2 regions of the Methylobacterium sp. WL64 genome follow, and region 1 is predicted to be linked to the other one. Evidence: riboswitches for the same ligand, from Rfam matches in the RefSeq annotation. Region 1 holds a riboswitch; the other holds the start of a gene.

What was found. Region 1 has a riboswitch for thiamine pyrophosphate ahead of thiO (glycine oxidase ThiO). Riboswitches for the same ligand answer to the same signal wherever they lie in the genome.
Region 2: another riboswitch for thiamine pyrophosphate. It lies ahead of thiC (phosphomethylpyrimidine synthase ThiC); the one in region 1 lies ahead of thiO (glycine oxidase ThiO).

The regions. Positions count from the first base shown of each region.
Region 1 covers NZ_VRVA01000003.1:49,458-53,627, reverse strand. Annotated here, with positions in the region: gene rpoD (RNA polymerase sigma factor RpoD) at 1-953, shown strand, start outside; gene FV242_RS02475 (adenylate/guanylate cyclase domain-containing protein) at 1,032-2,291, shown strand; TPP riboswitch at 2,415-2,542, shown strand; gene thiO (glycine oxidase ThiO) at 2,607-3,830, shown strand; gene thiS (sulfur carrier protein ThiS) at 3,827-4,039, shown strand; gene FV242_RS02460 (thiazole synthase) at 4,042-4,170, shown strand, end outside.
Region 2 covers NZ_VRVA01000012.1:100,724-104,893, forward strand. Annotated here, with positions in the region: gene FV242_RS09130 (acyltransferase family protein) at 1-724, opposite strand, end outside; gene FV242_RS09135 (HNH endonuclease) at 830-1,204, opposite strand; gene FV242_RS09140 (alpha/beta hydrolase) at 1,226-2,065, opposite strand; TPP riboswitch at 2,267-2,372, shown strand; gene thiC (phosphomethylpyrimidine synthase ThiC) at 2,447-4,170, shown strand, end outside.

The DNA of each region.
Region 1 (4,170 bases):
CCCGGGACGAGTTCCTGCGCCACTACCAGGGCTACGAGCTCGATCCGAACTGGATGGAGCGCGTCGGCACGCTAGGCGGCAAGGGCTGGAAGAACCTGGTCGAGCGCGGCTCGAAGCAGGTGACGGAGCTGCGCGCCCAGATCCTCGACCTCGCCTCCGAGACCGGGCTGGAGATCGGCGAGTACCGCCGCATCGTCAACATGGTCCAGAAGGGCGAGCGCGAGGCCCGGCAGGCGAAGAAGGAGATGATCGAGGCGAACCTGCGCCTCGTGATCTCCATCGCCAAGAAGTACACGAACCGCGGCCTGCAGTTCCTGGACCTGATCCAGGAGGGCAACATCGGCCTGATGAAGGCGGTCGACAAGTTCGAGTACCGGCGCGGCTACAAGTTCTCGACCTACGCCACGTGGTGGATCCGGCAGGCGATCACCCGCTCGATCGCCGACCAGGCCCGCACGATCCGCATCCCGGTGCACATGATCGAGACGATCAACAAGATCGTCCGGACCTCGCGCCAGATGCTGCACGAGATCGGCCGCGAGCCGACCCCGGAGGAGCTGGCCGAGAAGCTGGCGATGCCGCTGGAGAAGGTCCGCAAGGTCCTCAAGATCGCCAAGGAGCCGATCTCCCTCGAAACGCCCATCGGCGACGAGGAGGACAGCCACCTCGGCGACTTCATCGAGGACAAGAACGTCGTCCTGCCGATCGACGCGGCGATCCAGTCGAACCTGCGCGAGACCACGACAAGGGTGCTGGCGTCGCTGACCCCGCGCGAGGAACGCGTGCTGCGCATGCGCTTCGGCATCGGCATGAACACCGACCACACCCTCGAGGAAGTCGGCCAGCAGTTCTCGGTGACCCGCGAGCGCATCCGGCAGATCGAGGCCAAGGCGCTCCGCAAGCTGAAGCACCCGTCGCGTAGCCGGAAGCTCCGGAGCTTCCTGGACAACTGAGCCCCCGTCGCGGCCCCCCCGCGGCGCCTCCCCTCCGACTGCGTTGCCAGGCGGCTGCGCGGCCCCCACCTTGGCGCCATGCTCGAACGCCGCCCGCCAACGCCCGGATTGCCGACGGCCTTCGCGGACGGCTCCGAAGCCGACGACGTGCCCTTCGGCGCGCTCCAGCCCTCGGTGGGCATCCGCGACTGGCTGCTTGGCGAGGGCGCCCGGCTGCAGAAAGCCGAGGACATGCTCTCCGGCCTCGCCGAGCGGCTGATCGCCATCGGCGTGCCGGTGGATCGGGCCTCCTCTGCGATCGACACCCTGCACTCGGAATATGCCGGCGTGGGCCGGGTCTGGACCCGGGACGGCGGCACCAGCGTGCGGCTGTTCCCGCACGGGGGCCGCTCGCAGGAGGCTTATCTCAACAGCCCGTTCCACACCGTCCACGAGACCGGCGAGTGGCTGATCCTCGACGTCGCCGAGACGCCGGACGATGCCTACGCGATCATCCCGGACCTGAAGGCCGGCGGCTACACCCACTACGTCGTGGCGCCGCTGTTCTTCACCAACGGCACCAAGAACGGGATCACCTTCGCGACGAAGGCGCCCGACGGGTTCGGCGAGGACGACATCGCGATCCTCCGCTTCGTCATGCCGGCGCTTGCGGCCGTGGCCGAGATGCGCGTGCTCAACAAGCAGCTCGACCACGTGCTGCGCCTCTATGTCGGCGACGAGCCGCACCGGGCGATCCTGGCCGGCGACATCCGCCGCGGACAGGTGACGCGGATCCGCTCGGCGATCCTATTCGCCGACATGCGGGACTACACCCGGACCTCCGCCGACATGACTCCCGAGGAGGCGGTCGGGCTGCTCAACGTGTTCTTCGACTGCCTGGTGCCGCCGATCGAGCGTGAGGGCGGCGAGGTCCTGAAGTATCTGGGCGATGGCTTGCTGGCGATCTTCCGGGAATCGGGCGACGATCTCGGGGGGGCCGCCAAGGGGGCGCTCACTGCGGCCCAGAACGCGCTGGCGGCCCTCGACGAGGCCAACGCCCTGCATCAGTTCTCGGTGCCGGTGGCGGCGGGAATCGCGCTCCACCACGGCGAGGCCGCCTACGGCAATGTCGGCTCGGGCTCCCGGCTCGACTTCACGGTCATCGGCCGCGACGTGAACCTCGCCAGCCGGATCGCCCGGCTGAACCGCCAGCTCGGCGAGCCGCTGCTGATGTCGAAGCCGTTCGTGGACTTCCTCTGGGGCGATCCGATCCCCCTGGGCGAGCACGTCCTCGACGGCTTCCGCGAGCCCATGGCGGTGTTCCGCCCGAAATTCCTGCGGCCGCGTGCGCCGAGCTGACCGGCGCAGCAGTGCCTCCGCCCGATGCTCCAGGCTGTGACGGCCACAGGCCGTTTGTCCGCCCCCGATAGCCCGCCCGCAGACCGCGGGCTTGACCCGCGGGGCCCGCGCGACCAGATCTATCGCTGTTCCAGGGAGATCCCCGGCAAGGGGCTGAGAAACCGCTGGCACGTCCCCCGGACCTGCGGCGCGGAAATCCTTCGAACCTGATCCGGCTCACACCGGCGTAGGGATTGGACCGCGGCCGCCTGAATGGCAGGTCACCGCTTCTCACCGAAGCAGACGGCCCGATCTTCGCGACGGAATTCCGCGGAGATGACTTTGGCTTTTGACCGCCCCGTTTCGCCGATCGGACGCCGCCGCCTCCCGGGCGGCTTCGCCGCGCAGGCCTCGCTGCCGGCGCGTGCCGATGTCGCCGTCGTCGGCGGCGGGTTGATCGGCCTGTCGATCGCCTGGCGGCTCGCACGCGCCGGCCGCGCGGTGGTCGTCATCGAGCGCGACACGATCGGCGCGGGTGCGAGCCTGGCCGCCACCGGCATGCTGGCCCCGGCCGCCGAGCACGAGCCGGGCTCCGATCCGCTGTTGCCCCTCGCCCTCGAATCGCTCCGGCTCTGGCCGGGGTTCCGCGACGCCCTCGAAGCCGAGACCGGCCTGTCGATCGATTATCGCGCGGACGGGACCGTCGTGGTCGCCATCGGCCGCGACGAGGTCGAGCGCCTGCGCTTCCGCTACGACCTGCAGCGCCGCTCGGGCCTCGACGCCGCGTGGCTCCCGGGCACCGAGGTGCGGCGCCTTGAGCCCGCCCTGCGGCCGGCCGTCACCGCCGGAATCCATTGCCCACTGGATCACCAGGTCGATCCCCGCCTCGTTATGGCGGCACTGGCCGAAGCCTGTCGGCGTGCCGGCGTGACGCTGGTCGAGGGCCTGGCGGTGAGCGGGCTCGACTGGTCCGGCGGAACGGTGACCGGCATCCGGGCCGGCGACGAGGCCGTGACGGCCGATACCGTCGTGCTGGCCTCCGGCGCGTGGAGCGGGGAGGGCGGCCTGCTGCCCGAACATCTCGCCCTGCCGGTGCGACCGCTCAAGGGCCAGTCGATGGCCCTGCGCACCACCGCGCGCACCGGCACGCTCAGCCGGATGATCTGGACCGAGCAGGTCCACATGGCGCCCAAGAGCGACGGCCAGCTGATCGTCGGCGCAACGGTCGAGGATTGCGGCTTCCGGTCGGGCATCACCGCCGGCGGCCTCTTCGCCCTGCTCGAGGGCGCGCGCCGGGTGCTGCCCGGCATCGAGGAGATGGAGGTCGAGGCCGTGTGGGGCGGCTACCGTCCGACCTCGGACGACGACGCGCCGATCATCGACACGCTCGCGCCGGGCCTCGTCGTCGCCACCGGCCATCACCGCAACGGCTACCTGCTCGCCCCCGTGACGGCCGAGGCGGTCGCCGAACTCGTCACACGCGGCGCGCTGCCGGAGATCGCACAGCCGTTCACTCGGGCGCGCTTCGACCGACGCGAACCCACGAGGGCCTCGGCATGAAGCTTCTGGTGAACGGAGAAATGCGGGATCTCGCGGTCGAGACCATCGCGGCCCTGTTCCGGGCCGAGGCCGACGAGACCGGTATCGAGAGCCCCCAGGGCATCGCCATCGCCCTGAACGGCCGCGTGCTGCGCCGCCGGGACTGGGACGAGACGCCGGTCGCCGAGGGCGACCGGGTCGAGATCGTCCGCGCCATGCAGGGAGGTTGACCATGGACCAGACCGTCACGCCGCTGCGCCCCGAGACCGAGGCGGATCGCTTCACCATCGCCGGGGTGGAGCTGTCCTCGCGGCTGTTCATCGGCACGGCCGGCTACCCGACCCAGGCGATCATGCGCGAC
Region 2 (4,170 bases), on a different contig from region 1:
CGAGGCTCGCGATCGGCAAGCTGGCGAGGGTCGGGTAGGCCGGATGGCCGGCGGGCGTCAGCGCCATCCATCCTTCCAAGACGGCCCAGGCGGCGAGGCCGCACAGCGCGGGGCCGACATGCCGGCGGGCCGCGTCGGCCAAGGCGAAGATCCGGCCGGCGAACAGGTAGCCCGCCACGAAGTAGACGTAGCGGCCGCAGAACTCCTCGACGAGGGTCGCATCGCTGCGGATGTCGGCGACCTGCAGCAGGGCCGCGCCGGCCAGCAGCAGCGCCCCCGGGCACCGGCGCAAGACCTTGGTCACCACGGAGAAGACCGCAAGCAGGTAGACGAACCACAGGCTGGAATACGGCTCGACCAGCGCGTGGGCGAGATGGGCGGCGAAGGCGCCCGGCCCGGCATCGCTGACGATGCCGCCGTAGCGCGCCGCCGACTGAATCACCAGCCAGAGCCCGTAGAAGTAGGCGAAGTGCAGGACCCGGCGGTCGGCGAACAGGCGCCAGTCCCGGTCGATCACCCGCCCCAGGAACAGGCCGGACAGCAGGAAGAAATCCGGGATCCGGAACGGTTTGGCGAAGGCCACCACCGGGTGCAGGAATCCCTCGCCGCCCAGGGCCGCACCGGTGCCGATGACGGAATGCATCATCACCACCATGAGGATGCAGATCCCCTTGGCGATATCGACCCAGGCCAGCCGGCCGCCCACGTCCCCTGCCCCGCCCATCGTTCAGCTCCCAGACCGGGGCCAGTGTGGATCGACAAGGTTGACGGGGTTGCCGGCCCGGGACCGGAACCTGCAGATGTCCTGAGCGCCGGGTAAACGGCTGCCTCAATCCCGACGCTTGCCCGCGCGGCGGTCGCGGGTCATGCGCGTGGCGGCGTGGAAGTCGTCGGGCTTGCCGCGGATCCAGACCACGAAGCGCGCGATCTCGGGATCGTCCCGGAGTGCGTCCACGTCGGCGAGCCGGCGGGCGATCTCGGCCTCGCTGTAGCGGGCATGGATCGCCGAGTGGCAGATCTGGTGCAGCCGCACCGTGCCCTGGTGGGTGCCGCCCTTCAGCTTCGGGGTGAGGTGGTGCAGGCTGGAGCGGGCGCGGGGCGGGATAGGCCGGCCGCAGAGCGGGCAGACCGGATCCATCCGGGCAACCGCGCCGGGCATCTCCGGATCGTCGGCGTTCCAGCGCCGGGGGCGGCGTCCGACCAAACGATGTCTCCTCCCGTCCTTTCAGGGCACAGCCTGATCCGGCGTCCTGCAGGCCGGCCCCACACGTCCGCGGAACCACGCCTCGGCCTCGCGATCCCGGGACCCGAAGATCGACATGTGGTCGCCCGGCACCAGCTCGAACCGCGCTCGGGGCCCCGCCGCCGTAGCGAGCGCCCGGGCGAGCTCGGCCGGCACCACCGGGTCGTCGGTGCCCTGGACGATCAGGACCGGCGCGGACGTGCCTTGGATGCGCCGGTCCGAGCGATAGGTGTCGCGCAGGAGCCAGGATGGTGCCAGCGGGACATGCAGCCGCACGGCATGGGTCAGCGAGTCGAACGGTGCTTCAAGGTAGAGCCCGATCGCCTCGACTTGCCCGGCGATCGCGACCGCCACCGCGGCACCCAGGGAATGGCCATGCAGCAGGATCGGCGCCCCCGGGGACCGTGCCTCAGCGGCCGCGACCGCCGCCAGCCCGTCCCGGATCAGGCCGTCCTCGCTCGGCGTGCCGGTCGAGCCAGGATAGCCGCGATAGGCCGGCGCCAGCACACCCCAGCCGGCCGCGCGCCACGGATCCGCGGCGAAGCGTGCCGCGTGCGGCTCGGGCCGGGAGCCGTTGCCGTGAAAGCTGATGACGATGCCGCAGCCGGGATGCGGCGGCCGCCACAGGGCGAAAAGCCGCTCGCCGTCCTCTGTCGCTACCGTGACCGGCTCGGTCCCGGGCGGTGCCGCCTGGATGCGCACGGGTTGCCCGTTCCAAGCCGCGCCCGGGTAGATCAGCCGCCGCTGGAACAGCACCAGGGCGACGAGCCAAGCCAGGTAGAGCACCGCCAGGGCGGCCAGCAGCAGGAGCAGGATGCGCATCGTTTCTTGAAGGTTCAAAGATGGGCATCGTAGCCAAGTTTGTTTGGCCCAGGACGGCTTTGATGAGTGGTTGGGCGGCCCTGCCCCTACACAGGGCTCTTGTCTTTGGGCGACCGGAGCTTCTCCCGCCGTACAACACCAGCCTGTTATCCGCTCAGCTCGCCGCAGCATTGACAAACCCATCCCCGGGGCCGAGTCTTGAACTGTTCCGAGGGGGGCCCTGAAGGGGGCTGAGATTGGGCATGCTGCCCTGACCCTTGAACCTGATCCGGCTCATACCGGCGGAGGGACGGGAACCCGCGGCTGCTCGCGTGCGTGCGGCCGGATCTCATCTCAGCCATCGCGTGGTCCGGAGCGCTCCAACACGAGGAGAGGCCCACGATGAACGCACCCGTTCTCCCCAAGGACGTGAAAGGCAGCCCCGAGACCGTGACCACGGGTCCGGTCACCGGGTCGCGCAAGGTCTACGCGAATCCGGTCGGCCGGCCGGACATCCGGGTGCCCTATCGCGAGATTGCCCTGTCCGATCCGAAAGAGGAGCCGGTGCGGGTCTACGATCCGTCGGGCCCCTACACCGAGACCGACGCCCGCATCGACCTCACCGCCGGCCTGCCCGGCGTGCGCGAGCCCTGGATCGCGGCGCGCGGCTACACCGCGGTTGAGCCCCGTGCGGTCAAGCCGGAGGATAACGGCTTCGCCGGCGACAAGCTCGTGGCGCCCTGCCCCGCTACCCGGACGATCCGCATGGCGGCCCCCGGGCAGATGGTGACGCAGTACGAGTTCGCCCGAGCCGGGATCATCACCGAGGAGATGATCTACGTCGCCCACCGCGAGAACGCCTGTCGCGACGCGATGCTGGCGGGCGCCGAAGCCACGCTGGCAGACGGCGAGAGCTTCGGTGCGTCGGTGCCGCCGTTCATCACCCCAGAATTCGTGCGCGACGAGATCGCCCGCGGCCGCGCGATCATCCCGGCCAACATCAACCACACCGAGCTGGAGCCGATGGCGATCGGCCGGAACTTCCTGGTCAAGATCAACGCGAACATCGGCAATTCGGCCGTGACGTCGTCGGCCGCGGAAGAGGTCGAGAAGCTGGTCTGGTCGATCCGCTGGGGCGCCGACACGGTCATGGACCTGTCCACCGGCCGCAACATCCACAACATCCGCTCGTGGATCATCCGGAACAGCCCGGTGCCGATCGGGACCGTGCCGATCTACCAGGCGCTCGAGAAGGTCGGTGGCGACCCGCTCAAGCTCGATTGGGAAGTCTTCAAGGACACGCTGATCGAGCAGGCCGAGCAGGGCATTGACTACTTCACCATCCATGCCGGCGTGCGGCTGGCGCACGTGCCGCTCACCGCCCGCCGGGTCACCGGCATCGTCTCGCGGGGCGGCTCGATCATGGCGCGCTGGTGCCTGGCCGGGCACCGGGAATCGTTCCTGTACGAGCATTTCGACGAGATCTGCGACATCATGCGGGCCTACGACGTGTCGTTCTCGCTCGGCGACGGCCTGCGTCCGGGCTCGATCGCCGACGCCAACGACGCCGCGCAGTTCGGCGAGCTGGAGACGCTGGGCGAACTGACAAAGATCGCCTGGGACAAGGGTTGCCAGGTGATGATCGAGGGCCCCGGCCACGTGCCGATGCACAAGATCAAGGTCAACATGGAGAAGCAGTTGCGGGAGTGCGGCGAGGCGCCGTTCTACACCCTCGGCCCGCTGACCACCGACATCGCCCCCGGCTACGACCACATCACCTCGGGCATTGGCGCCGCCATGATCGGCTGGTTCGGCACCGCGATGCTCTGCTACGTCACCCCGAAGGAGCACCTCGGGCTGCCGGACCGCGACGACGTGAAGACCGGGGTGATCACCTACAAGATCGCCGCCCACGCCGCCGACCTCGCCAAGGGCCACCCGGCCGCCCAGCTGCGCGACGACGCGCTGAGCCGCGCCCGGTTCGACTTCCGCTGGGAAGACCAGTTCAACCTGGGCCTCGATCCGGATACGGCCCGTCGCTACCACGACGAGACCCTGCCCAAGGACGCCCACAAGGTCGCGCATTTCTGCTCGATGTGCGGGCCGAAGTTCTGCTCGATGAAGAT